DNA from 3 places in the Paenibacillus sp. BR2-3 genome. Region 2 is predicted to be linked to each of the others. Evidence: riboswitches for the same ligand, from Rfam matches in the RefSeq annotation. Region 2 holds a riboswitch; each other region holds the start of a gene.
The links. Region 2 has a riboswitch for cobalamin ahead of PaeBR_RS04215 (S-layer homology domain-containing protein). Riboswitches for the same ligand answer to the same signal wherever they lie in the genome.

Region 1 (9,792 bases), 1.2 Mb from region 2:
TTGATCATTAAAGGGAAAGCGTTCGTCTGCAAAACATTTGTTTCTGTAGGAGCCTTCACAATCTTCTACAGTCTGATGGAACGATACTCTGGATGGGTCATTAATCTGCATGATAATTTGCCGATTGCGGCATTGTTATCAGGTGTACTTACAGGTCTTGGCGCGGGAATGGTGCTTCGCGGTGGCGGGGCGAGCGGCGGTGATGACATTTTGTCACTGCTGATCAGTGAATGGAAGGGAATCAAGATAGGTACTGTATTTATTCTGATGGATGTAATTGTTCTGGCGCTGTCGCTTTTTTATATGCCTCTGAAAGAAACGTTGTATACCGGTATGGCAGTAGTAGTTGCCGGTTACGTCATTACGTTTACAACCTCTCTGGGCAGACCGAAGCTGCAAAAGGTGCCGAAGATTCAGCCCACGCTGGGCAAGCCGCAGGATAGTACAGTGATGTGAGAAGGATAACAACAACCAGTTACCCCTAACAGGGGGATGTTCTACATCTAGGTCAGCCGGAGTTTATGGCTGGCCTTTTTAAATTGCGGCGTACTATCTAATCTTTTATATCTCAGTGAAACCGTGGGCTGATCCCGGCCGTATATATTTGAATCGATACTATTGACACATTTGTGAATGAATAAGGAGGAAAAAAGAATGGGTGCACATGAAATTGATTATGCAATTATGGGCGAGGAAATACAATGCGTGGAGGTGCAGCTGGATCCAGGGGAAAGCGTGATCGCCGAAGCAGGAAGCTTCATGATGATGGACCCGGAGATTACGATGGAGACCATTTTTGGCGACGGCAGCGGGGGTACACGCGGCGGAGGAATGATGGGCAAGCTGATGGGAGCGGGCAAGCGGCTGCTGACTGGAGAAAGCTTGTTCATGACGGTGTTTACACACGGAGGATCGTACGGACGCAGAAGTGTGACCTTTGCAGCCCCTTATCCCGGCAAAATCATCCCGCTTGATCTGAAGCAATACGGTGGAAAAGTGATCTGTCAAAAGGATTCCTTCCTCTGTGCAGCCAAGGGCGTTTCTATCGGCATAGAATTTCAGCGCAAGCTGGGCGCGGGTTTTTTCGGTGGTGAAGGCTTTATTATGCAGAAGCTGGAGGGCGATGGCCTCTCCTTCGTGCATTCCGGAGGTTATGTGCTGGAAAGAACCCTACAGCCTGGAGAGACCATTAAGCTCGATACCGGCTGCCTTGTGGCAATGACCTCATCCGTTGACTATAATATTGAAATGGTTAAAGGTATCAAGACCGCTATATTCGGCGGTGAAGGGTTATTCTTCGCGACACTCCGCGGACCGGGTAAGGTATGGGTGCAGTCGCTGCCTTTCAGCCGGATGGCGGATCGCATTCTGTCTGCAGCCGGGAATTCTGGCCGAAAAGAGGAAGGCAGCATTCTGGGCGGACTCGGCAACCTGCTGGATGGCAGATAAAGGACCGGCAAATTGGAGCAGGAAGTCTTGATTATGCTTCTTTAATAAATAGCTGAGGATGCCGTCTCAACCGGAGCCTGCCGGTGGGCGGCTTTTTTGGCCTGTAACAATGCAATCCGTTTGTAAGTTTCAGAAATAGCTGCCGGAGTTTACATTATATATGATGATTCACTTAAAGGGGGAAGGGCATGGAACTGCTAACCATTATTAAAGCGATAATTCTCGGTATTGTCGAAGGACTTACTGAATTTGCTCCTGTATCCTCCACGGGTCACATGGTTATTGTGGATGATATGTGGCTGAAGTCACAGGGATTTCTCGGAAAATATACAGCCAATACTTTTAAGGTAGTGATTCAGCTGGGCTCGATACTGGCGGTTGTCATTATTTTCCGGAACCGGTTCATCGACCTGCTCGGGTTGAAACGATTCGGCAGAAAGGAACTTCAAGTGGAACCGGAGGGTCAGCCTCAGGTAGAGACCACAGGCCGTCTCAAGCTGGCTCAGGTTATCGTAGGGTTGTTACCGGCAGGTGTGCTTGGAATGCTGTTCGAGGACTACATTGATGAGTATTTGTTCTCCACCGCAACGGTTCTAATCGGTTTGGTCATAGGTGCTTTATTCATGATCGCCGCAGACTTTTTCGCACCGAAACAAATCAAGGTACAAAGTGTGGATCAAATTACATATAGACAGGCGCTGACTGTTGGTTTCATCCAATGCTTTTCACTGTGGCCGGGGTTCTCGCGGTCGGGTTCAACCATATCCGGTGGTGTCCTGCTGGGCATGAGCCATCGAGCAGCAGCAGATTTCACCTTTATCATGGCGGTGCCAATCATGGCCGGTGCAAGTCTGATCTCGCTGATCAAGAATTGGCAGTACTTTACACTGGATGCGCTGCCCTTTTTCATAGCCGGCTTTATCAGTGCTTTCCTGTTCGCGCTGTTGTCGATGCGTTTTTTCCTGAAGCTGATTAACAGAATCAAACTGCTCCCTTTTGCCATATACCGGATTGTGCTGGCAGGAGTCATCTATTTGGTGTTCTTCTAATAGATATAAGGATTTGTTATAAAGTAATTCCATATAATCTCTTGTGGTTTACTTGGTTTTACAGTAAGATGAACGTTATATTCATACCCGATGTAAAATTATATAACGGAAACAGGTGCTTGCCGGAAGATTAGTAATTTCGGTGAGCTTAATAGGGAAGTTCGGTTTAAATCCGACGCGGTCCCGCCACTGTAACGGAAGAGTTCCCAGCAACAATTGTCACTGGCAGATTACTACTGCCGGGAAGACAGCCGGGAATGATGACGCCGCTAGCCAGGAGACCTGCCTGTTTCGACAGCACTGCTTTACCTACGGGAGATAGGGAGGTGTTAGACGCTAGCCATCAGCATATCATGGGCGTCTTTCCCTTTGACTTTTTTAAGGGAGAGACGCCCTTTTTGCTTCCAATTTTGATTGAAAAAAAGGAATTTAAAAGGGAGAGGTACAAAATGAAGCATAAGGTAACAGTAAGCAACCTGGGATATCCGAGAATCGGAAAGAACCGGGAATGGAAAAAAACGCTTGAGGCCTTCTGGTCTGGCCGTCTTAACGAAGAAAGCTTCCGGGCTGAAATGGCTTCGATACAGCTTGCCCATTTGCATACCCAGCAGGAGGCCGGTATTGATCTAATTCCGGTTAATGATTTCACGTTCTATGACCATATGCTGGATATGGCTGTTATGTTCGGTATCGTCCCGGAGCGCTATGAATATAACGGGGGAGAAGTGGATCTGGACCTTTATTTCGCCATGGCCCGCGGTAATGCGAAGGCCACAGCCTGTGAAATGACGAAATGGTTCAACACAAACTATCATTATATCGTTCCCGAAATTGGCGAACTGCAGCCGAATCTAACGGTGAACAAACTTTTAGCCGCCTATCGTTTTGCCAAATCAGAGGCTGGAATTGATGGCAAGCCGGTTATTATAGGCCTTTATACCTTCCTGAAGCTGTCCAAAGGATTTCCGTCCTCCGACATTGCCACAATTGCCGAGCGTTTCCTCCCGGTTTATGTACAGCTGCTGCGTGAGCTTGAGGAGGAAGGGGTATCGTGGGTACAGATTGATGAGCCTGCGATTGTTACAGGGCTAGACGTTGAAGACCTCAGCCTGCTGGAGGTCATTTATAAGACCATTGCCGACTCCGTCCCGGGGCTGAAAATTATGCTGCAGACGTATTTCGAAGCGGCCGAACCGCTTGAGTCGCTGCTTCGACTGCCGGTGCATGGCCTCGGGCTGGACTTTGTCCATGATGGAGGTGCGAATCTGGAATCGATTGCCCGCATTGGCTGGCCTGAGAACAAATGGCTGGGCGCGGGTATCGTTGACGGGCGAAACATTTGGCGTTCAGATCTGGATGCCAAGCTGAAGCTGGTGGAGAGGCTGAACGTGCATGTAGGGCTTGACTGTCTGATTCTGCAGCCTTCCTGCAGTCTGCTTCATGTGCCTGTAACCGTTCAGGGAGAGGATAAGCTGAAGGCGGTTGTAAAGAATGCGCTGGCCTTCGCCGAGGAGAAGCTGGCAGAGCTAAGTCTTATCGGCTTAGCGATTGGCGGAGATCGAGCTGCTATCGAATCTCCCCTTCAAGACAGCCGGGAAGCCCTTTCTGTCTTCCGTAGCCTCCCGGAACGCGGTCGTCAGGATGTGGCGGAGCAAGTTCGCAGTCTTGCGGACCTGCCGGATAGACGCAGTCTGCCTTTTGCTGAACGAGTGAAGGTACAGCAGCAGAAATGGCAGCTGCCGCTGCTTCCAACTACCACAATCGGCAGTTTCCCGCAGACGCCGGAGGTGCGTCAGGCACGTCTGAAATGGCGGAAGGGAGTATGGAATCAGGAGCGCTATGACGGATTCATCCGTCAGCAGATCGCGGATGCGATCACCTTCCAGGAGAACCTGGGTCTGGATGTGCTGGTGCATGGAGAATTCGAACGGACCGATATGGTGGAATTTTTCGGGGAAAAGCTGGACGGATACCTGTTTACCCGCAACGGCTGGGTTCAGTCGTATGGCTCCCGTTGTGTTAAGCCGCCTGTGATCTATGCCGATGTTGCCTTTATCGAACCAATGACCGTTAAGGAGAGCGTATATGCGCAGTCGCTGACGAAGCTCCCGGTAAAAGGGATGTTGACCGGACCGGTTACCATTCTGAACTGGTCCTTCGTGCGTGATGATCTGAGCCGTGAGGAGGTGGCAAACCAGATTGCGCTGGCCTTGCGCCATGAGGTGCAGGCACTGGAAAGCGCCGGTATAGAGATGATCCAGGTGGATGAGCCGGCGATACGCGAAGGGCTTCCGCTTAAAGCCGGGGATCATGAGCATTATCTGAATTGGGCAGTGAAGTCTTTCCGTATTGCCACCAACCTTGTAAAAGACACCACGCAGGTTCATACGCATATGTGCTATAGCGAATTTAATGATATGATTGCTTCTATTTCGGCAATGGATGCGGATGTTATATCGATTGAGACCTCACGCAGTCACGGGGAATTGATCGTGAGTTTCGAGGAGCGTGAATACGATAAAGGCATCGGTCTTGGCGTTTATGATATTCACAGTCCCCGCATTCCGGCGGTAGAGGAAATGTCAGCAAGTATTGACCGGGCGCTGCGTGCACTGAAGCCGGAGCAATTCTGGATTAACCCGGATTGCGGTCTTAAGACGCGAGGATGGGAGGAGACGGAGGGTGCACTGCGAAATATGGTGGAGGCTGCATCCATAGTCAGAGAGAAGACCAGGGCTGTCAAAATTTAAAAATCAGAGGTTGACCCGGATAATGTAATAAAATGATCTGTTCAGCAAGGTGGCGCTTGTCTGGACAGAGCCTTGCCCTCATTCATACTGAATGGAGGGTATTTGGCATGTTCTTTTATCAATGTTAAAAAAGCACTCCATTTGGCTTATTTCTAGTGCAACCTTCCAGCTTCTGGGAACGTTAATAAGAGAAGCCCGGAATAGCTCTACACAAACAAATAACAGGACATTCGGGAGCTGAGATTCATTACTAAAGAAGCGGAATTTATCACTACATTTATTGGAGGAATGAGCATGCGAAAATGGGGTCTGCATTACTTATGTTTACTGATTCTTGCGGTTATTTTGGCGGGGTGTGGCTCGGGGGACAGTAATTCGGCAGCGAACAATGCTAAAAGTTCAAGTATGGAACAGGCTCCGGCAGCCCAGACTGCATCGACTACGGATTCAACAGCTAATATGGCATCCACAGAGGAACTTGCGAAAGCTGGGGGTGGAGACGGGGATCCAGCAATTAAGAACTCGACGGTAGAAAATACATCGGATGGAACAAGCGGATTCACCGGCAGCGATGTTGTAGCAGGGCTGAACAAGAAACTGATCTACCACGCTAATCTGAACATGGAAGTGGAGGATTATGCCAAAGCGCAAACTGAAGTGCGTAATATGATTACCTTGGCAAATGGATATATTATTGAATTCACGGAAAATATGTCCGAATATGAACAGGGTGGAACGTTTATTTTGAAGGTGCCTGCTTCCGGATTCTCTTCTTTCCTGGGCAATCTGGAGAAGGTTAAGCATGAAACGCTCCAGCGCAGCATTCAAGGTCAAGATGTCTCGGAGGAGTACGTCGATCTTGAATCCCGGCTGAAAGCGAAGCAGCTTATGGAAAGCCAATATATCGAATTTATGAAAAAAGCGACAAAATCAAATGACCTGGTCGCTTTCGCCAACCAGCTTGGTGCCATCCAGGAGGAAATTGAGCAAATTAAAGGCAGAATGCGTTATATAGATCAGAATGTATCTTTCTCTACCGTGGAGCTTCGCTTGTATCAAACCGATGAGAGTTTTGCGTTGAAGAACAAGACTGAACAAGGCCCGCTGGGTGAACGGGCCTCAGCGGCTCTGCAAGGCAGCTTGAATGCCCTCTCCGTTATGTTCCAATGGATGGTTGTCATCTTGGCTGGAGCACTCCCGTTATTAATAGGTGGAGGCATTATTCTGGTCATCGTGCTGTGGTTCCGCAAAAAATGGGGGACGCCAAAAAGAAATCCGCGTCTGAATCCGAATCTGAATTCGAATCTGAATTTGAATCTGCCAAGCGATGTTGATAAGGATAGAGATGACGTTGAATCGGACGAAGAGAAGTAGTGAGAAAGCGTCGTCAAATCAGTTGATGGCGGTATTGACGACACGAACGAGGTCATAGGTACGATGTACAAAAGAAATCGCTCCTTTTAAAATGGTGGCTTCGACATTTCTATTTTACCAAAGGGCGATTTCTATTTGTGATTTTAAAGAAGATTTGGGAGGTAGGGTTTCCGCTGAAAGCAGCGGAGAGGACGGAACGATTGCGGAAAAGCGGTAGCGGTCGCCTTTGTCTCCGGATTTTTACCCCTTAGGTAAATTAATAAAATCTGGAGACAACAGCGATTGTAGCAACGGTCCGTTCGCGGAGCGTCCGCCCAGAACATCTACCTACATCCTACTCCAAAACAAAAGGTATCCCAGCAGCAAACTACATGACTTTTGGGACACCCCCTTTGTTGTACCTCTATAGCTCCTGCTGCAGATTAATGCTCAAGCATGCAGAAAAAGCACACGATACTCTCCGTAGCCTTCCTTTTCCAGATCCTCTTTCGGTACAAACCGCAGTGCTGCCGAATTAATGCAGTAGCGCAGGCCGTTTTCTCCGGGACCATCATTAAATACGTGCCCCAGATGCGAATCGGCACCTTTGCTGCGTACCTCGGTGCGGACCATCAAATGGCTGAGATCCGTCTTTTCCTTAAGGGAGTAATCCCGGATCGGACGGGTAAAGCTTGGCCAACCGCAATCGGAATCGAATTTGTCCCGGGAGCTGAATAACGGCTCACCGGAGACAATATCCACATAAATGCCTTCTCCATGGTGATCCCAGAAATCGTTGCGGAAAGGGGACTCCGTTGCGTTATTCTGCGTCACTTCAAATTGCAATGGAGTTAAGCGCTCCTTCAAGCTTGCGGGGTCCTCTTTGTGCGTCCAGTGGTTCTCAATAAAAGCATCCCGGCCTGAGCCCTTCCGGTAACGCTTGTAGTGTCCCGGGTTTTTATGATGGTAATCCTGATGATACTCCTCGGCAGGGTAGAACGTTGTTGCCGGAAGAATTGGGGTTACAACCGGCTTGGAGAAACGGCCGCTCTCCTGCAAGTTTGCTTTGGAGGCCTCCGCCTGCTGCCGCTGCTCCTCAGAATGGGTAAAGATCGCCGTTCCGTAAGAAGTGCCGCGGTCATAGAATTGCCCGCCTTCATCGGTTGGATCAATCTGCTGCCAGAACAGCTCCAGCAGCTTGCTGTAAGGAAATATCCCGGGATTGAAGGTGATCTGCACAGCTTCCACATGTCCCGTTGTCTCAGAGCAAACCTCTTCATAGGTTGGATTCTCCGTATGGCCGCCGGTGTACCCGGAGATTACCTCTATAATACCCGGCAATTCCTCGAACGGGGATACCATGCACCAGAAGCATCCGCCCGCAAATGTGGCTTTTTCCGTTTTGAATCCTATATTGTTCGTATGATTATTACTCATTAATATCCCTCCATCACATAATGCAATTAAATATATCACAATTAATTATAATTTAATTACAGTCTGCCTGCCAGCGCCAACAGGAAGGGGATAAACGTCCTTACTCCGGTGATCGGGAACGAAAGGCAAGTCCGGCGAGAGCCAGCACACCCACATAGACTAAAATAGCCGCGACAGCAGTCCCCGGCCGCTGGAAAATATTGCCGCCAAGGAAAGCAAACAGGGCAATTCCGGGTATTTTACCGATGCCCGACGCCGCGAGGTAGCTCCAGAAAGGCAGACCGGCTGCTCCGGCATAGGCGTTAACAGCAGTCTGTGGAATAAACGGAGCCAGCCTGGCCAGGATCACGGATGCGAAAGGCCGCTGTTCCACAGCAACCGCGAATTTATCCAATGCCGGCACGGAGGCCAAATAGGCTCTAGCTTTACCTTGAAATAAATATTTAACGCCGCCGAACATAATTGCAGCAGCAAGTGTGGTAGCCACCCAGCAAATAGCAGCACCGGCCAGACTTCCATAGGCATATCCGAACAAGCCGATGACGGCCTTGTAAGGCACGACCGGAAACAGAGCCAGCAAAGTTGCGGTGCCTATTAATAAAAAGAGATTATGATCATGCCTTATCCAGTCGAGAATGTCATATCTGTAGATAAAAGCGGCAATTATACTCGAAACATATAGAATTGCCAATAGCCATTTTCTCATCATTAATATGCCCTTTCCTTCACTCTTTCATTGACCTCATCATACTGAAAAAAAAGTAATAAATGAAGCAAAGATCATTTGTTGTTATAAGCTGTCAAGGTATAATAGCTACAAGAGACAAAAGAGGATGTACAGTTCTTCTATAGAGGGGGTTGCACCAATGAATGTTCCTGAGCGAAAAAGAGTAGCCATGGTCGGAATAGGCGATATTGCCCGGAAAGTATATCTGCCCCTGCTCTCCCGTCATGATCGTGCGGAGGTGGCCGGTGTACTAAGCCATTCACCAGCGACGGTAGAGGGTGCGGTGAACTCGTACCGTTTTCCCAAAGGGACAACTAATCTGGATGAACTTTTGTCCTGGGATATCGATGCCGTGTTTGTGCATAGTCCCACGCCAACTCATTATGATATCGTAACCAAATGCCTCAAGCATGGGGTATCGGTATATGTGGACAAGCCTCTCTCCTATGATTTGGAGGAATCCCGTCGGCTGGCGGAGCTTGCAAAGGACAGGGGTCTCCTGCTGGCCGTGGGCTTTAACCGTCGTTATGCACCCATGTATACAGCCGCTAAGGCTTGGCTGGAGAAGGCTGGCGGTATCCGTCAATGCAGCGCGGTTAAGCACCGGACGAAGCTGCAGTCAGGGAGCAGCCGTGAAACCATTCATGATGATCTGATCCATATGCTCGATCTGCTGCTCTGGCTTTGCGGTGGCGACTACGAATTGCTTCGCAGTAATCTTCAATCGGGTGAAGATGGACGCCTGCTGCAATCTTCCGGTATGCTGGGCTGGGATAATGGTGGCATTGGCATGTACAGCATGGTACGGGATGCCGGTGCCGATCTGGAGAAGCTGGAGCTGCATGGGAATGGCCGATCAGTAGAAGTAGCGGATATGGAAAAGGCAGTTCTCTATGAGAAGGGCGTTTTGCCGCGAAGCCAGAGCTTCGGAAGCTGGGATTCTGTGCTGGAGAGAAGAGGATTCAGCGGAGTTGTAAATCATTTTTTAAGCAATATAGACACACCTGAGCAATGCGGAGTTTCCGCT
Region 2 (9,792 bases):
GCTTTGTGGTCCGGTGGGGCCGGTTTCTCCCGGAGGCGCTGCAGCTGCCTTTTGTCCGGGATGCGGTTAGAGATTATCTGCTGGAAAAGCTGCAGCGGGAGAAGGAATCAGTAGGCGCTGTTGCTGCTATTCATGAAACTGTGACGAGGGCGGAAAAAGAGCGGCGCAAAGGATATGGAGTCGGCTCCGAGACGCTGGTTTTATTGCAGACGATGGCCTCTGCAGCTGACCGTTATTTACTGCATCGTATCTCCCTGGAGGAGATGTCGCAGGAGCAGCTGCTTGAAATTTCCTTTGTACGCTACCCTGGTGAAGTGGCTGACTGGAATCCGCCGCTGGATTACCTGAACAAGCGAAAATCGAAAGTGCTGCGTGCTGCGTACCGCTGGTTCGGGGAAGAAGGGCCGAATGAGCTGATATTCGCGGGGCTGGCTCCGCAGGAGCTGGACGATGTGCAGCTGCTGGGGCGCCGCTGGCTGAAGGAAGCGGATCAGGCGGAGCCTTTTGAACGGCTTCCGCTGGCGTTTTATTACAGCAGTGAACGTGAGGGAGGGCCGCTGGACTATGATGCCCTGCTTGATCTGATCCGAAGCAAAGCCGGTTCCAATAAAGATACGGTATATCGCTTTCTTGCCTGGTCTCAAGGAAATTCCTTGTTCAACCTGTCCAAAAAGAAGCTACAGCCGGGCTACCGGCGGGCCATATTGAAGTATTTCTTGAATCATGACCGTGAAGCGTTCAAGAACCGGGAATTCCGTAAAAGCTATGCTGATGGAGCAGGACCCGCACTGCAAAATGTGTATAATGAAGCCCGTATGCAACTGGCTTCGCCGCTGGCGCGGTGGATACGCCGCAGCCGATTTCAACTCCTGATCTTCGGTTCCTTTCTTGGAATTATACTGATTGCTTCACTCATCTTAATCAGGGTGCTGGATTCTAACGGTAATGAAACAGCCTTTCCGGAAACAACCCCACAGCCGACAGCCATTTCAGGTACCGGGGGTCAGGGAACAGGGATTGCCCCGGTTTCTGTTTATCTGAAGAATTCCCTCGGGAGTAATAGTGAGGGAGTGAGCCGGCTATTGTTCATATTTACCGCAGCAGATGATTATGCCCGGTTTAACCCTACAGAGATTAGTGTGGAATCCTCTGACGGTGTTACCGAGTCCTATAAAGTCTCCGCGACGACCAAGCTAAACGCCGTACCGTCGGCAAGCGCTTCTTCCGGAGCTGCCGGGGCGGACAACAATGCTACTGCTTCTGCTGAACCACAACCAAGTCCGACTTCTTCTCCTATAGGGAACTCTCTCTACCAGGTAGAGGTTGCTCTGGAGACTAATGCGGCTTTGGTAAAAGGAAGTTTGATTAAGGCGGGCGGGTACACGCTTACCCTCATGGCTGAATTGGACGCTGTGCCGGCTGGGGAACCAAGCGCCGGCGCGACAACGGAAGCCAGTGCGAGTCCGGCCACTAATGCGAAATAAAACGATGGGACTGACCCATGAGTAAATTTTCCTCAGGACAGAAGCACAGAGATGGAGAAGCATTGTATGACTTTGCTCCTGCTATTTCCATTAACGTATCGTTTGATTTAAGGTTAAAATCGACGAAGCTGGCGCACTAGGAAGTTAGGGATGATACGGGTCATCTTTTTTTGACTACACACTATCTTCATACATTCTCCTTATTTTTCTGATAGTCTAATGGTAGTTTTCATGAAGGAAAAAGTGCTTCTTGATTCTGAGCGTGTAAGGAGGAGGAGAACGTGAGTATAGAAAAATCCCCACCTAAGGACAAAGCACTGCTGAAAGCAACAGGTTCCGTATTGTTTGCTGTAGTGGCATCTGCTCACCATTGGTTGCATACGCTTTTGATCGCGCTTGGGTTAACGAGTTTCGGAGCCGGTTTGCTGTCGCTGTCTCCACCTGCAAAAATGACATTTTTACTGATCTCCTTGGTCCTGTCTATGTGGTTTGTGGTTGTAGCAAAGCGACGGTGGAAGGTTGCTCGCCCTTCTGCTTGGGTGTATCTTGTATCGTCCGTTATTTCCATTGCTCTTGTTGTCACAGCTCTACCGAAGACGGTTGCTGAAATCGTCAGTCAGCCGCAGCAGCAGCAAGAAGACCAGCACAATCAACATCACGAAATGAAAAAATAATAATTTGACCTGCAAACTGTGTTGTTCTAGAAACAAAAAGAGAGGCAAGGAAAGACAGAAGTGGGGCTCTCCAGATATCGGGAAGCTTTTAGGCTTGAAGAACCGATCAAAACGAGGAGGTAAAAACATGAACAAAAAATGGTTATTGCCCTGTGTTTTGACTTTAGCGCTGGTTAGTACTCCCTTTGTGGGAATTTCCTATGGGTATGCGCAGGAAGTTGACACTTCCATCTTGACGACTACACAATTGAGGAATTTACCACCATTGAAGGAGACGGATCGGATTGAACCAACAGGTAAAGTGAAAGAATTCACCCTTGATATCAAGGAGGGAAAGTGGGAACTGGTGAAAGGCACTTCCGTAGATGCCATTACCGTTAATGGGTCCATTCCGGGTCCGGAAAATTAACGGTAAAGCGTTCCCGGATACACAAGCTGTAAAGGTAAAGAAGGGAGAGGTTGTTCGGCTGCGGCTGATCAATATCAGCAACGCTGCTCATCCGATGCATTTGCACGGCCATGATTTTCGTGTGATTGCCGAGGACGGACATCCCGTCGCAGAACCGCAAGTCATGAATACGATTGACGTCGCTCCCGGTAAAACATACGATATTGAATTTATCGCCGATAACCCGGGGACCTGGTTGTTACACTGCCATGAACTACATCATACCATGAACGGCGAAGTGGAGCCGGGCGGATTGATCGGGGTTATTCAATACGACGGCCAGCCCGCTCTCGAAACAACACCGGGACAGGAAGAGGGAAAGGATAAGACGGACAAATCCGATATGCCTGACAAGAACAATATGACGGCTTTTAAGGATATGGAAAATCACCCGGCGGCATCTTATGTGGAATTTTTACGGACGAACGGAATGATTGCTGGTGTCGGTAACGGTATGTTTTTGCCCGATCAAACGATAAAAGTTAAACACCTGAATCTTTTGTTACAAAAGGTTACCGGCAAGGAATTCAACTTGGAGAAGACTGATCGTCTAACCGTATTTCAAGAGCTAGCCGATGGTTTGGGATTGGCAACTCAAGCGAAGATGCTGACAGACAAACAAACGAACACTTTGCTTGGAGATTATAAAGACCTGGCAGGCATAAGCCTTAGCGCGCTTAAAACTATCGCATTCCTGGTGCAGCAGGGAATTCTTGTTCCGAAAGAAGAAAATGGACTGCTTCGACCCAATGAGAAACTTACCAGGGCGGAGGCGGCTACGGTTATAGCCAAACTGATCCAAAAGGATTTAATTGCGATAAATAATACGGGCAACATGTGAATGTAACTATTAACACCTGATGCCATGGAAAGGGGACATCCCCTAGCCGAGGGAAAAGCTCCCCCCCCGTAATGGAGGCCACTGAAAAAGTCCCTCTTTAAGAAAAAAGGTACAGTTCCTCAAATTTTTGAGGGGCTGTGCCTTTTTTCTGTATAATTAAAGTACTAAACCAAGTAGGTTAGTCACCTTTGTGAACGGCAGTGGTAAAATCTCCAATAACGGCACTTGAAAATTCCCCATAAACAGCAGAGATTCTTCCTTACATCCAGTCCCGGAAATTTTCAGGAAGACCAGACGTATAGCAATGACAAAATAATAACCTTGTAAAGCCGCTTACTGGATTGGCAACAGCTTTTCTATAGACATACACGTGAATAATGGATATGCTTATGTATATTAAAATTAAATATTTTTCGGGAAAAAGGTGCGGGTCCCCAGCAGGGCCTGCTTAATAGGGAAGTCCGGTATAATCCGGCGCGGTCCCGCCACTGTAAATGCGGAGCGACTCTTGCATAGGCCACTGTTCACAAGAAAAGAACGGGAAGGCGAAGAGAAGCGTTGAGGCATAAGCCAGGAAACCTGCCTTTTTCGTAAAAGCTTCTATTCTTCGAGGGGTAAGAATTAGACGCATGCTTTTAGGGACTTGTGTTTCAGAGCTTCTGACACATGATCCTCTCACAGTTGTTCATCAGACCGCCCTTAAGGGGCGGTTTTTAGGTTGGGCTCTATTTCCCCTAAATTCACACACAGAAAGAGGTTAATTATGAAGCGGATTTTTTCATCAAAGCCCTTTGCGTTAGGCATGGCCTTATTGCTGGTCATTTCGGTTCTGGGTACATCTCTGGCTCCATCAGGAAAAGCATTTGCCGCGGAGCAGAATCAGACGGTTAAGGCAGCAACTGTATCTGAGGCTACTTATGCTGCAGCGGAGGCGATTCTCAGCCGTGGCATACAGTCAGACTGGCAGGCCATCGGATTGGCGCGGGGAGGCAGCAAGCTTCCTGATAGCTATAAAACGGCTCTGAAAACTGAAGTTCAGGCGCAAAAGGGTACATACACCAACGTCACGGACTATGCCCGCAAAGTGCTGGCCGCTACGGCTATCGGAATCGATGCCACGAATGTGGCGGGCTTTGATCTGGTAGAGAAGATTTACAATAATGCGAGAATGACCAATCAGGGCATAAACGGCCCTGTGTATAGTCTGCTGGCGTTGGATTCGGGTCATTACAGCGTTCCGGCCAGTGCCAAATGGACGCAGGATAAGCTCGTCAGTCAAATCCTTTCCAAGCAAAATACCGATGGAGGCTTCACACTCTCTACCGGGGCCAGCGATCCCGATGTTACGGCGATGACGTTGACGGCATTGTCAGCCCACCTGGATAAACCTGAAGTGAAGACTGCGGGCGAGCGTGCCATCACCTGGCTGTCCCAAAAGCAGCAGTCGAATGGAGGATACGGTGACAGCAGTGAAAGTGTAGCCCAGGTTATTATTGCTCTGACATCCAGTAACGTAGATCCTGCGGAAAAGCGTTTCACGAAGGATGCAGGTGATCTTATTGACAGACTGTTAAGCTTCCGTACCGCCGATGTTGGATTTGCCCACAAGATTTCCGGAAAATACGATGCTCTGGCGACCGAACAGGCTTTGCAGGCGCTTGTTGCCTACCAGTTGTTCGTAAAAGGGGAAGGCCGGTTTTATAATTTTCCGCAGCCTGTTAAACAGCCCCTTGCTGTTCAGGCTTCAGTTGTTATTGAAGGGCCGCAAGGCTTCATTGCAGAAGGCAAGGTTCAAGCCGTAAGCGCACTTGAAGCCCTCAATAAGCTGACCACCGACAAGAAAATCGTCCTTAAACTGACGAGCAGTGCATATGGCGATTACGTATCAGGAATCAAAGGGATTGAAGCCGGTCTGTACGGCGGCTATGACGGCTGGAATTATGCCGTATCGCGTGCCGGTGAGTGGATTTTCCCGAGTGTCGGGATGAGTGATTTTGTACTTCAGGCATCGGACCGTGTTGTGGTCTATTACGGGGGCAGCGGAACACAGCTTGTAGGTTCTGTCACCGTTACACCGGGTCAGCCAGCAGCAGGTAAATCGTTCGCCGTGAACGTCCAGAAGTCGTCTTTGGACTGGGAGAGCGGCAAAGTGGTAAGTGTCCCTGCCAGCGCTGTACAGGTCAAGATCGGTGCTGCTACGGTAACAACAGATGCTTACGGGACGGCGGCCTTCACTGCCGGAACGAAGGGCGGGATTCAGACTGTGACTGTGACCGGATATAGTGAGGGCAAGGCCCCAAGCGTAGCGCGGTATACACAGCGATTGTTGGTTTCTCCAGTTTTCGCTGACCAGAAGAATATATCTTCATGGGCTGACGCATCCGTTAAATATGCCATTGAAAAAGGTTTGATGGAGGGTGTAGGGGGCAGCAAGCTTACCTTCGCACCGAAAGAGTATATCACCCGCGCACAGTTAGCCGCATTGCTGTTGAGATTGACGGACAACTTACCGTCTTCGTCTTCCGCCGCTTCTTCATTCAAAGACGTGAAGACGAATGCGTGGTATTATGGATATGTTCTGAAGGCAAAGGAGCTTGGGATTATTGAAGGTGTAACAGAGTCTGCCTTTAAGCCGGACGGACTTGTAACCCGCCAGGATATGGCCGTGATGATCGCCAGAGCGTTCAAGCTGCAGAATACATCCACGGCACAGAAGTTCAAGGATAAGGGTACGATCAGCAGTTACGCGCTATCATCAGTAAATATGGTTACGGATAAAGGGTATATGACCAGCTTTAACGGGGCATTTAATCCTTCCGCTTCCGTGACTAGAGAAATGGCTGCTGTTATATCGGTCAGACTGTTTAATCTTCAATAATCGTATAGACATAAGCATAGAATAGAGCAATTAACGGAACGGGGGAGTCTGTGCAACCCTCGTTCCTTTCCCTTTTCAGGAGGTGTTTATAGTAATGTCCAAACAAGCGGCACGTTGGCTATCCCTTCTATCTGCATTGCTTATAGTTGTGTTTCTTGCGGGAGGGTGTTCTTCCGGGAAAGAACCAGCATCTGGTCAAAATAGTGCTTTGAGCAGCCCGGGCAGCGTGCAGCAGCCGACCGCTCAAGCTTCCGGGGATGCGGTGTCTCCTTCCCCGGAAGGAAACGGCATAGAAGACAATCCGTCCTCCGCAGGGAAGCTGGCTGACGCGGCGGAGGCTTCAAGTACGGCAGCGCCGAACCCGGACCCCGGCAGCGCCCAGCCTTCTGCATCAGCTTCGTCAGAGGCGGGGGGCACCTCTGACGGTGCTTCGTCCGACGGCGGCTCTGCCAAGACGCCAGTCCCTACCCAGCCGTCATCGGCAGTGACGGCCAAGCCATCGCCTGCGGCGAAGCCTGCCAGTCCATCCGCTGCTCCGGCTGCCGGAAGCAGCGAGAAAACAAATTTGGTTACAATATCTATCAACGGTGATAACGAGTACGGTCTGATTTTGGCTCCGGCAGCGGTTGAAGTGCAGAGCGGGGACAATGTAATGGATATTTTGAAGCGGGTGACACGCCAGCATAAGATTCAAATGGAGTTTCAAGGTACCGGGCCGGTTGCCTACGTTGAAGGTATTGATAACCTCTACGAGTTTGACAAGGGGGCAGAGAGCGGCTGGATGTACCGGGTGAATGGTGAATTTCAGGCTAAAGGCGCAGGTGCCTATACCGTGACTCCCGGAGACCATATTGAGTGGCTGTACACGCTGGATCTTGGTAAGGATATCGGAGCCAAGCGGCCATGAACAACGGCTTCCGGTCCATGCATCCGTCGGTTGTCCTGCTTTATTATGCGGGTCTGCTGTTATTTGCGACCCTGCTGTTTCATCCCATATTTATGTTAACGGAGCTTGGAGCTGTGATAGGTCTGCTTATCTTGCAGGGGCAGGGACGAATTCTGCTGCGGGGACTGCCTTTTTATCTGCTGGTGGCGGGTTCTGTGGCTATGTGGAATCCTTTATTTTCACACAGGGGCTCCCACATTTTGTTTTATTTTCTCGATCAGCCGATTACACTTGAAGCCGTGCTGTACGGCCTTATGATGATGCTCGTCCTGCTAACGATTATGGTTATTTTCACATCCTATAACGTTACGCTGACTACAGATAAATTTATGTATTTATTCGGTACGGTTGCTCCGAAAAGCTCGCTCCTGGTCCTTATGTCTATTCGCTTTGTGCCTTTGTTCCAGCGGCGTCTGCGTCAGATTGCGTTAATCCAAAGTACGAGAGGCATTAGCGTTAGCTCGGGTACATTGCGCAAAAGAATGGCGGATGGCATGACGCTGCTGAAGGTGCTCTTGACCTGGTCGCTGGAGGAAGCCCTGCAAACTGCCGATTCGATGAAGTCGCGCGGATACGGTGTACGTAAACGCAGCTCGTACGGGATCTATAATATGGATCGCCGGGATATCGCGGCCCTGATTGTATTGGGAGGCAGCGGCTTGTTCACGTTGTTATACAGCCTTCGAGGATACGGAATGATCCAAATCTATCCCCGTCTGAAAACCCCGGTCTATACCTGGGGAGATGCTGTGATGTACGGCAGCTTCTGCGTGTTTTTACTGATTCCATTATGGCTGGAAGGAAAGGAGAAGTGGTTATGGCGATCATACAAGCGGAACGGCTTTCCTTCCGCTACCCCGATCAAGAAAGGGACTCCCTGCACGAGCTTTCGTTCACCCTGAAAGAAGGTGAATTTGTTGTGCTTTGCGGCCCTTCCGGCAGCGGCAAAACCACACTCCTGCGTCATCTGAAACGTGAGCTGGCACCGGTTGGAACACGAAGCGGGGGACTTTGGTACAAGGGGCAGCCGCTGGATGAACTCCGGCCTGAAACAGCCGCGGAAGAGATTGGCATGGTGTTTCAGAATCCTGAGGCCCAAATCGTTATGGATACGGTGTGGCATGAGCTGGCTTTTTCCATGGAAAATATGGGCTATCCGCCAGCGGTTATGCGGAGCAGACTGGCGGAAATCGCCGGGCTGTTTGGGCTGGAGCCTTTGTTATACAAGCCGGTGCATGAGCTGTCCGGCGGACAAAAGCAGCTGCTCAATCTCGCCTCTGTGCTGCTGCTGCGGCCCAAGCTGCTGCTTCTGGACGAACCGACCTCACAGCTGGACCCGGTAGCTGCCCGCGAGTTTATACATATGCTGCATCGGCTCAACGAGGAGATGTCCATGACTGTTATCATAAGCGAGCACCGGCTGGAAGAAGTATTTCCGCTGGCTGACCGTGTATTGCTTATGGAACAAGGGTCTTTGAAGGCTGAAGGCACACCGCGGGAGCTTGTTCACTGGCTCGGACAAGAAGGGCCGCAGTCTCATGTTTCCTATCTTCCGACTGCTTCCCGTCTGTTCCTTGCGCTCTCGCCGGAAGAGGAAAGAATCACCGAAACGGTCGTTCCACTGACGATACGCGAGGGCAAGCGCTGGCTTCAGAATCGGGCAGGGATGTTGAAGAATACCGGTGGAGCGGAGACTGTCGCCATAAATGAGTCCCCCCGGAAGAGTAAAGATTCTCTGCTGACCTGCTTTGAGGTTACTTTCCGTTATGAGAAGAACGGACCCGAGGTTCTGAAGAAGCTGTCGTTATCGCTATACCGGAACGAGCTGCTGGCGATCCTAGGCGGGAATGGGGCAGGCAAGTCCACGCTGCTGCAGCTCATGGCTGGATTATCCAGGCCGCAGCGGGGCAGGCTTACGCTGGCAAAGGGAATCACCGCCGGATATTTGGCTCAGAATCCGCTGCTTTATTTCAGCCAGGATACCGTATCCGGGGAACTTCTGCATATGGCGCGATATGCGGAGTTGTCAGAATCCCATGCACAACAGGAAATTGCCAAGCTGCTTGATCTATTCCAGCTTCATGAGATTTACGACAGCCATCCGCTGGATATCAGCGGCGGGCAGCAGCAGAAAGTTGCGCTGGCCATGGTGCTGCTGTTGTCTCCGGGCATTCTGCTGCTGGATGAGCCAACCAAGGGTCTTGATCCCGGGGCCAAGGAAAGATTGGCCACCCTTTTGAAGTTGTTGTGTGATGAAGGGAAAAGCGTCGTTATTGTCACCCATGATGTAGAGTTTGCTGCAAAGTATGCGTCACGGTGTGCCATGCTGTTTGACGGGAGCATCACTGCGGAGGGATCTCCGGAGATTTTTTTCAGCGCGAATTATTTCTATACAACGGCTGTGAATCGAATCGTCCGGGACTGGCTGCCGCAAGCATTGACTATAGAGGATGTGAAATAATCCATGGGACGTTTTCGCTACCCGCTTCTCCTAGCACTTGCATTATTTGTAGTGGGCTTG
Region 3 (9,792 bases), 480 kb from region 2:
CAGCGGGATTATTCTCGCATATTACAACCTGCTCGATCTTCGAGAACTGATGCACACGATACAGTCCACGTACATCGCGTCCTGCCGAGCCAACCTCACGGCGGAAGCAGGCCGACATGCCAGCCAGCCTCAGCGGCGAAGCCATCTCCATGATTTCATCGCTATAAAGAGAAACAAGCGATACCTCCGAAGTCCCGGCAAGCCAGCGGTTTTCTCCGTTCAACTCATAGGTCTGATCTATTCCCAACGGGAAGAATCCTGTACGTTCCAACGCCTCTGGACGGACCATTACCGGTACGTCCATGACTGTAAAGCCGCGGGCAGTCAGTACGTCAAGCGCAAGCCTTTGTACCGCAAGGTGCAGATAGAGGCCTGCTCCCTTGAGGACATAGCTGCGGGGGCCGCCTGCTTTGACACCGCGCGGAATGTCAATAATATGATGCAGCTCGCCAAGCTCCACATGATCCCGAGGAGCATACGTGAATTCGGGCAGCTCACCGACCCGGCGCAGCTCCACGTTGTCGCGATCATCCCGGCCGACAGGTGTATCCTGCGACACCGGATTGGGTACGAGCAGAAGCAGTTCACGGCAGTGCCGATCTGCTTCGGCAAGCTCCCCCTCGAGAACAGTCAGCCCGTTGTTTATATCCCGTACCTGTTCCTTAACGGTTTCACCAGCTGTCCTGTTACCCTGCCGCATAAGCCGCTCTACTTCTTTGGTTAGCTCATTTCGCTGCGAACGCTGCGATTCGGTCGTCTGCCGCAGGTTTCGGCGTTTGTCATCCCATTTCAGCAGATCATCCAGCGGCAGCTCAATTCTTTTCCATTCCGCAGTCTTTCTAACAAGTTCCGTGTTTTCCCTAATCCAGTTCATATCCAGCATACCGTTCGCTCCTTTTGTTATAAAAATACAAAAAACGCCCTCATCCATGGGACGAGGAGCGTCAGCTCGCGGTGCCACCCAGGTTGAACGAATCTCCGTCTTGCGGGAAATCCGATCCTCTTTGGTCTTCGCGGTAACGGGCGAAACCCGGTAAACTTAGAGAGCAAGCAGTATGCTCCGGTCGCAGACGCCTCACGGTTGGATGCCGGTCACTGGCCTGATTGGGATTTGGTATTGCCGCTTAGTATATCGCAAGAAGGTGGCGAGTGCAAGGGCGGTTTGACAACTGCGCTGTCCCTTTGTTAGGATTATTACTAATTTAAAGTGTTTTTGTCGGAATTAGCGTGGGACTCCCCCAAAAGTGAGTAGAAGAGGTGGAACAGTGGCCAAAATTGTAGTTATTAACGGAACTCCTTCCCTTGTATCGCGCATAAATGCAGTGATTGAATATGTTGAGGCCAGCTTGAGCGGGGGTGGCTTCGAGGTTGAGCGCATTAACGTAGCGGAGCTCCCTGCAGAGGATTTAATCCACGCCAAGTTCGAGAGTGAGCACATTGTCAAAGCTAACGGCCTTGTGGCTGAAGCGGATGCGGTTATTGTCGTCAGTCCGGTGTACAAAGCTTCTTATACGGGAGTGCTAAAAACGTTTCTGGATCTGATCCCGGAAAAAGGCTTGGCCGGCAAAATCGTACTCCCGCTCTTCATGGGCGGCAGTCTGGCTCACCTGCTCACGATTGATTATGCCTTGAAGCCGGTGCTGTCCGTGCTGGGCGCACGTTATATTCTGGGTGGCGTATACACGGTGGACTCCCAGGCTGTCCGTAATGATCTTGGTGAGGTAGAGCTTGCAGACGAACTGAAGCTGCGCCTAAATGCTGCGCTGGAGGAGCTTGCCGAAGAAACCACTCATAGAACTTTGCGCAACAAGGGTTAAGCTGCGTTCTTGGACAGCACATATTTTGACATAAAAGCGCACCTTTCGACCTGATTACAGGTAAGAAGGTGCGCTTTTTAGATGATAAGAAAGTATGAACTACATTGGGCCTGTATTCGATGAGTTGTGGCTGATCTGATCTCCCTTTAGCTGCAGTTGGTGCAATTAAAATCTGCCGTAAGCAAACTAAAAGTCAGTTAATTGTACTTGGTACAGCTATTTAGAGGGAGATAGCGATAAAACGGATGTTTCTTGATTTTTAGCTGTACACAATGCAGTTATGAATGAAATATACGCCGATTTAACTCCAATAATTGTATGGAATGCAATTAGGTGTTTAAGATCTATACTTACAAATCGTCAAATCCGTTATCGTCACCGACTTTACCGTAATTCCGGGACTTGGCCTCGAAGAAATCGGTCTTGGTCGCATTCAGCGCATCGTCCGAGAAAGGCTTGATCCATGGCATACAGTTCACATCCACACCCTCGTAGGCTTTGTCCATGCCCATCAGCGTCAGGCGTTTGTTCGCGGTATATTTGATATAATCACCAAGCTCATTGAGGTCGATGCCCCGAACATTCGTCAGGGTGTAATGCGCCCAGTTCGTTTCCAGCTCCACCGCGCGGTCGATCGTGCGGTAAACATATTCCATGTTCTCTTTGGTGTTCAGCTCCGGGAAATCGACGAGCAATTGCTTGAATACCTCCGCGAAAAAGTAACAGTGCTGATTCTCGTCACGCTGAATGTAGGAGATCATCTGGCTGGTCGCCATCATTTTCTGGTCACGGGCCAGATTATAGAAGAAGGCGAATGTGCTGTAGAAGAAAATCCCTTCGAGAATAAGATCTGCTACCAGCGCCCGGAAAAAGGTCTCCTTCGAAGGGTTGTCGCGGAATTCCTGATAGATCTCGGAGATGAACTGGTTGCGTTCCAGCAGCACGGGATCTTTTTTCCAATATTCAAAAATCTCCTTCTGCTCGCTATCCGACACGATAGAGGACAGAACATAGGAATAGGATTGGTTATGCACAACCTCCTGTTGTCCGATAATCGCCGAAATGGCCTCAAGGGAGGAATCGGTAAAATATCGCTTCACATCGCCAACGAACATAGTCTGCATCGAATCCAGCACCGCCAGCAGCGAAATGTTGATCTTGAAAACGCGCTGCTCCTCGGCGTCGAGTATCGGGAACTGCTGGGCATCCTTGGACATCGGGATCTCATCCGCGATCCAGTGGTTGAGCAGCAGCACCTTGTACAGCTTGTACATATGCGGCATGCGAATATCGTTCCAGTTCAGAATGCCTGAGCATTCTCCGTCTATGATGCGTGTGGATTGATTGGGCGCTTCGGTATTAAATATCTTTTGCAATTGCATTTGTATCCTCCTCCTTAGTTTTGCGCGAAAATTTGTGTTTGTCACTTTAAAGACAGAGCTGTAGTCACGAAGAGGAAGTTTGGAACTGTAGGAGCGTAGCGTTCGCCTTTATCCTCAGATTTCAACCGCAAATGCGGTTTCAATAAAGAAATCTGAGGATAACAGCGACCGGAAGTCCAAACATTCCTCGTAGTGACGAAAAGCACCTGCTTCTAATAGTTCAAACGGAAATTTTAGCTAGCGCAAGAATCGCACTCTTCAATCGTAAGCGCACGGCTGCGCACATAATACGTTGATTTCAGGCCACCCTTCCAGGCGTTCAAATGCAGCTCCAGGAACTCGGTCGCCTTAATGTCAGGACGCACGTACAGGTTGAAGCTTTGCCCCTGATCGACGTGGCGCTGACGGGCGGATGCCATGCGGATCGACCAGTTTTGGTCAATCAGGAAGGCTGTTTTATAATACCAGATCGTCTTCTCGGACAGATCCGGGGCAGGGTTTGCGATCTTGTAAGTCGTCTTCTCCTCGTAGGAGAGCAGCTCATACAATGGATCGATGCTGGCCGTGGAGCCTGCAATGATCGAAGTGGAGCCGTTCGGCGCAATGGCGAACATCCAGGCGTTACGAACGCCATCTTGCGCCACTTCCTGCTGCAGCTGGCGCCATTGCTCTGTTGTTACATACTGGCCTTCCTGTTCGCCGCTGACATAGCCGCGCGAGGTGAAGTATGCGCCGCTCTCCCAATCGGAGCCGGCGAATTTCGGATAACGGCCCTTTTCGCGGGCCAGCGCAAGGCTTGAACGCACCAGCAGGTAGTTAATGTGCTCATACAAATGGTTGTTGTACTCCACGGCTTCTTCGGACTCCCAGCGGATGCCCTTCAGCGCCAGCAGGTGATGCAGGCCGAACGTGCCAAGACCGACAGCGCGGTATTGGCTGTTGGTGTACTGGGCTTGCAATACTTCAATATTGTTAATGTCGATTACATTATCGAGCATACGCACCTGAATCGGTACGAGGCGTTCCAGGACTCCGGCGGGAACCGCCCGTGCCAGGTGAATCGAATTCAGGTTGCAGACCACGAAGTCGCCCGGGATTTTGGAAATAACGATCCGTGTTTGTCCGTCCTTGGTCACAAGCTCCTCCTGTTCAACAACGGTAGCCGACTGATTCTGCATGATTTCCGTGCACAGGTTGGAGGAGAACACCATTCCCTGATGGCTGTTCGGGTTCGCGCGGTTAACAGTATCACGATAGAACATATATGGTGTACCGGTCTCCAGCTGGGATTTCATGATCCGCTTCATAATGTCTATGGCAGGGACCGTGATGCGTGACAGCTCCAAATTAGCAGTTGCCTCGGCATATTTTTCGCGGAAAGCGCCTTGTCCAAGCTCTTCATCGTAATAATCCTCAAGGCCGAGCGGACGGCCGTTCTCATCCTTCCAGCCCATAACCTTTTTGATTTCATGCGGGCAGAAAAGGTTCCAGTGTCCCCGTGACTCTACCGCCTCCATGAACAGGTCGGGCAGGCATACGCCGTGGAATACATCATGCGCACGCATACGCTCGTCGCCGTTGTTCAATTTGAGATCTAGAAAGGCGAGAATGTCTTTATGGAACACGTCTATATAGACGGCGATAGCGCCTTTACGCGTCCCGAGCTGGTCTACGCTGACAGCGGTATTGTTCAGCTGGCGAATCCATGGAATAACGCCGGAGCTGGTGTTTTTATGGCCGCGGATGTCGGAGCCACGGGCCCGTACTTTGCCTAAATAAACACCGATGCCACCGCCCATTTTGCTGAGACGGGCTACGTCCGTATTGGAATCGAAAATACCCTCAAGCGAGTCGTCCACGGTGTCGATAAAGCAGCTGGAGAGCTGCCCGGCAACTTTTTTACCGGCATTGGACATTGTAGGCGTGGCAGCAGTCATGTAAATATTGCTCATAGCCCAGTAAGCTTCTTTAACGAGTTCCATACGTTTCTCCGCAGGCTCGCGGTGCATCAGGTACATGGCAATGATCATATAACGTTCCTGGGGGAGTTCCATTACGCGCCCATCAAAATCATGAGCCAAATAACGGTCAGACAGCGTAAGCAGGCCGATATAATCGAACAGCAGGTCGCGTGTATAATCAATGCAGCTTTCCAGCTCGTTAATCTGATCTTTGGTGTAGAAGGTCAACAACTCTTCGCGGTAAATCCCCCTTTTGACGAGATCCGCAATCAGCGGGTATAGCTCGCCGTAAGGCTCTTCCGGGTACGCTTTGTAACGGCGGTTGACCGCAGCTTTTTTATATAGAGAGGTTAGAAGAGAACGTGCCGCCGCAAACTTCCAGTCCGGTTCTTCCTTGGTCACGAGTTCCAGAGCACTCATGGTAAAAGCACTGCTGATTTCTTCTCCGCTGACTTGTTCACGGCGCAATTTGGACTGTACACCGCGCAGCAGCGTTTCTTTGCTAAGCTGATCCAAATCTTTCAAAATACGGTCGGCATAAACGGAGAGACGGATTTCATCAAAAGCCAATTGGCGGTTATCTGGTTTCACTACGAGTTGAGGCATTGTTTTCATCTTCCCTTCTTAAATGGAGTAAATTTTCAATATCAAAAATTGATGTATTAAAGCGCAGAAGGCTGCCAAAAAACAACATCAGGGCCAGTTAGACTAGCTGCAACGTCGATAATTCGCTGATTCGTGCTTCCCCGGTAGGGGAGGGTAGTATCTTTTAGTTCTTCCACAAAACGTCCGTCAATTAACACCTGACACTGCTGAAGTAGCTGGTATTCAGGAGATCCAGGGGCCGCCGTAATTTCTTCATACGTGTATCCGCTGTAAATCCAAACGGGGAAACCTGGAAGCGTGGTGCGAAGTTCGTTGATGAACCCCGAGGCCTCGCCTGCCGAAAAGAAAGGATCGCCACCCGCCAGGGTCAAACCGTCAAGCAGCGGGTTAGCGGCAATCTCCCCAATAATCTCCCGCCTACGATCCAGGGTGAAGACCTCGCCATAATTAAAATTCCACGTCTCGGGGTTGAAGCAGCCCGGGCAGCGGTGACGGCATCCACTGAGGAAGATGACAGCGCGCATGCCTTCTCCCTCGTTAATGGACTCCGGATAATAGCCGCAAATATTCATAGATGCTTAACCCGGTCCCGTACCTCTGCCTGCTTGGCGGCATTGAAGCGGGTCTGGTAATCACCGGTCAAATAACCGGTTACCCTACGCAGGCGGCGGATGTGTACTTCACTTTCATGCGTGCCGCAGGAAGGGCAGTTCGTACCGATAACCCCTTCGTAACCGCAGCCGGAGCAGCGGTCAATCGGGTGATTAATGCTGAAGTAGCTGACTTGCTGCTCCAGAGCATACTTAATGATTTTGATAAAAGCGGATGGGTTGCTGCGAGCATTGCCGTTCAGCTCGACATAAGAGATTGCGCCTGCATTGCAGAACTCGTGAAAAGGAGCCTCCAGGCTGATTTTCCGCGCAGCCGCCAGGTTGTAATAGACCGGGATATGGAATGAGTTCGTATAATATTCACGGTCGGTGATGCCCGGAATAGAGCCTATTACCTTACGGTCGATCTTGGTGAATTTGCCGGACAAGCCTTCTGCCGGAGTGGCGAACAGGGTAATGTTGAGGTTCAGCTCTTCACTTTTCCGGTCGCAGTACTCACGCATATGCTGCACGATAGCGAGCGCCTTCTTGTGGACTTCCATATCCTCGCCATGGTGTTTGCCATACATCGCCTTCATGCATTCTGCCATACCGATAAAACCAAGCGACAGACTCCCGTGCTTCAGCAGCTCACCTACACTGGCTTCGGGCTCCAGCTGCTCGCCGCCTTCCCAGACACCTTCACGCATCATGAAGTCGGAAGCCTTTGCCTTTTGCGCAGCCTGGATACGGAAACGGTGAAGGAGACCTTCCAAAGCGATTTCCATATAATAATTCAGATCGTCATAAAAGCTGTCTTCGTCGGCAGCGGTGCGGCGGCCTGTCGCTATGCCATGCGATAAGCCGAGCCGGACAAGGTTGAGTGTGTTAAATGACAGGTTGCCTTTGCCGGAGCAATGGTTCCGGCCGAACCGGTCGCCGAGCACCCGGGTGCGGCAGCCCATGGTAGCAAATTCCGTATCCGGATTCGCCGGATCATAGTACTGCATATTGAGCGGAGCGTCCAGATTGGCGAAGTTCGGATACAGTCTGCGGGCGGAGCACTCGGCGGCTTTCAGGAACAGCTCATAGTTTGGGTCGCCCTGCTGCTGGTTCACACCCTGCTTGCATTTGAAAATCTGAATCGGGAACACTGGTGTTTCACCGCTGCCCAGCCCGTTCATGGTAGCTGTCAGCAAAGAGCTGATGACCAGCTGACCCTCCGGAGAGGTGCAGGTGCCGTAGTTGATGCTTGTAAAAGGAATTTGTCCCCCGGACCGGCTGGACATGGTGTTTAAGTTATGTATCATGCTCTCGGAGGCTTGCAGGGTTTCACTTTCTGTTTCTTTAAGCGCATAGCGGAAGGCTCTTGGATACAATTCTGCCAAATCCGTCCGGCTCATGGTGACTTCGCCAAGCTGCTCATCAGCTTGTCCTTCTTCGAAGTAAGCGAGACCCTTGCGGAATAGCTTGGCAAATGATTTTGCCACATAAGGGGCAAGATCGTAATCCAGCTTGTTGGCGGATACACCGCCGTACTGGGCATTTTGCTGGGATTGAAAAATAATCGCTACCAGCGCCATCGCCGTCATGATGGAATTCGGAGGACGGACGCTGCCGTTGCCGGTGTTGAAGCCTTCGCGCAGAAGTCTTTCGAACGGAATGAAAATACAATTGGTTGTTCCAATGGCATATTGATCCAGATCGTGGACATATACAACGTTGTCTTCTATGGCTTGTACCAGCTGTGGAGGCATCGTAAAGTTACGGGCATACCACTTGGAGTATTCACTGCCGAACTTGCTCATTTTACCGGAGAAACTCTCCCCGTTCAAATTGGCATTTTCCCGCAGCAGATCCATGTCCAGGCTGTCGATGATATCCCGACCCAGATTGATCACTTCTTCCAGCAGACCGTCCTTAGTATCATGCACACTGTTGTACCGCTTCTCCAGCAACGTCATTGTACCGTTCTCCTCTCGATATAAAAAAAGCATCTCCTGCCGGATGGCAGAAAATGCCCGTATGCGTAACGTAACTATCCCCACGGATATTTACAGTTAGTCTCTATGTAAGCCGCATTCGGACACCTTCCCTGTTCCTCGCAGGTATTGTAATAGATGGTGTCGACGGAAACAGGCAGGTCTCCTGGCTTCCGGCATTCTCCCGACGCCTTCCCGAAGGACCGTTTATTGTCCAACAGTGGCACATGTCAGGAGAGCGTCCGCGATAGCTTGTACAAGCTGCGGACATCCGGTTAACAGTGGCGGGACCGCAGCGGATTCTCACCGCATTTCCCTATTAAGCTTGGGTCCGAATTTAGGATCAAAGCGCCTGTCTCCACTATATTTTGTTGTCGTTACATAAAAATAACCCAAGATATTGTGTTTGTAAACATTTTTTTAGCAAACCCGCGCCGGACGGGGCTTCCCTGCAAGTACTCCACAAATCATCCACAGCTAGTCCACAGGTAATCCACAAGCGGGAGCAAACATCGTCCAAAATGATTCATAAATCTTCCCCAAATATGCCACAAAGAGTCCATAATTAAACTCAACTCAGGGACTGGGCAATTGGTACTAGGCAGTCAGGCTACCGGGAATTTTTCAATGCATATGTTGGGCTGATATTTGTCGGAAGAGTGCGGAGTTGTTACAATAAAGGAAAGATCGTTTGGGTTTTCCATAACTTTTTAAGGAGGTAATCCGGTGGCTATTGCTGAAGTATCGGTCATTCCAATTGGTACAGGAAGCACAAGTCTCAGTGGCTACGTCGCTGATATGCAGCGTGTGCTGGAGACAGTGGAAGGGATCACCTATGAGCTTACGTCTATGGGTACAATTATCGAGGGTCCTTTGGGGCGTATTCTCGCCGCTGTCGAAGCTCTGCATGAATCTCCATTCACAGGCGGCGCACAGCGTGTCTCCACATCGGTTAAAATCGACGACCGCCGCGACAAACCATCCACCAGCCGGGGGAAACTGGAATCCGTGGAGCGCAAGCTGCTGGAGAACTAGTATGAATAGGCAAATGGCAGGTGGGGGCAAGTGAAGGATTGCTTTTTAAGTTAAACCTTGTATAATATTTTTTGTTTGACAGAAAAGTGATCTTTTAAGCTGGTGTAGCTCAGGGGTAGAGCAACGCACTCGTAATGCGTAGGCCGGGGGTTCAATTCCCTTCACCAGCATCTTTAATAGGTTGATATGGCGCGGTTCTCCGGTGATGCGGGGGCCGTGTTCTTTTTTTGCTGCAAGCGGATTGCAAACCTTTAATCTGTTGAAGTGTCTTTTTTACCAAGGATTGACCTCCTAATGTAAGTAGTGCAGCCTCCTGCAGTTCAGTTAATACATGAGAGTAGTGTCCAGGGTAATCTGTATGGAGGAGTGGCCCAGTCGCTCCTGGACGATCTTGAGGTGGCACCTCGTTTGAGCAGGAT

Region 1: linked by a shared signal. The riboswitch ahead of metE (5-methyltetrahydropteroyltriglutamate--homocysteine S-methyltransferase) and the one ahead of PaeBR_RS04215 (S-layer homology domain-containing protein) in region 2 are both predicted to bind cobalamin.
Region 3: linked by a shared signal. The riboswitch ahead of PaeBR_RS01995 (anaerobic ribonucleoside triphosphate reductase) and the one ahead of PaeBR_RS04215 (S-layer homology domain-containing protein) in region 2 are both predicted to bind cobalamin.

What each region holds. Positions count from the first base shown of each region.
Region 1 covers NZ_CP126311.1:2,071,812-2,081,603, forward strand. The annotation lists gene PaeBR_RS09790 (YitT family protein) at 1-456, shown strand, start outside; gene PaeBR_RS09795 (TIGR00266 family protein) at 655-1,449, shown strand; gene PaeBR_RS09800 (undecaprenyl-diphosphate phosphatase) at 1,638-2,498, shown strand; cobalamin riboswitch at 2,595-2,803, shown strand; gene metE (5-methyltetrahydropteroyltriglutamate--homocysteine S-methyltransferase) at 2,948-5,248, shown strand; gene PaeBR_RS09810 (DUF4349 domain-containing protein) at 5,543-6,622, shown strand; gene msrA (peptide-methionine (S)-S-oxide reductase MsrA) at 7,052-8,038, opposite strand; gene PaeBR_RS09820 (TVP38/TMEM64 family protein) at 8,139-8,744, opposite strand; gene PaeBR_RS09825 (Gfo/Idh/MocA family protein) at 8,905-9,792, shown strand, end outside.
Region 2 covers NZ_CP126311.1:880,774-890,565, forward strand. The annotation lists gene PaeBR_RS04195 (glycosyltransferase) at 1-1,484, shown strand, start outside; gene PaeBR_RS04200 (hypothetical protein) at 1,766-2,158, shown strand; gene PaeBR_RS04205 (hypothetical protein) at 2,286-2,567, shown strand; gene PaeBR_RS04210 (multicopper oxidase domain-containing protein) at 2,524-3,447, shown strand; cobalamin riboswitch at 3,853-4,049, shown strand; gene PaeBR_RS04215 (S-layer homology domain-containing protein) at 4,211-6,325, shown strand; gene PaeBR_RS04220 (DUF4430 domain-containing protein) at 6,420-7,232, shown strand; gene PaeBR_RS04225 (energy-coupling factor transporter transmembrane component T) at 7,229-8,173, shown strand; gene PaeBR_RS04230 (ABC transporter ATP-binding protein) at 8,089-9,732, shown strand; gene PaeBR_RS04235 (ECF transporter S component) at 9,736-9,792, shown strand, end outside.
Region 3 covers NZ_CP126311.1:403,073-412,864, forward strand. The annotation lists gene serS (serine--tRNA ligase) at 1-883, opposite strand, end outside; gene ssuE (NADPH-dependent FMN reductase) at 1,266-1,817, shown strand; gene PaeBR_RS01980 (ribonucleotide-diphosphate reductase subunit beta) at 2,168-3,199, opposite strand; gene PaeBR_RS01985 (ribonucleoside-diphosphate reductase subunit alpha) at 3,433-5,766, opposite strand; gene nrdG (anaerobic ribonucleoside-triphosphate reductase activating protein) at 5,823-6,338, opposite strand; gene PaeBR_RS01995 (anaerobic ribonucleoside triphosphate reductase) at 6,335-8,320, opposite strand; cobalamin riboswitch at 8,477-8,709, opposite strand; gene PaeBR_RS02000 (MTH1187 family thiamine-binding protein) at 9,065-9,373, shown strand; tRNA gene PaeBR_RS02005 (tRNA-Thr) at 9,472-9,543, shown strand; gene PaeBR_RS02010 (hypothetical protein) at 9,694-9,792, opposite strand, start outside.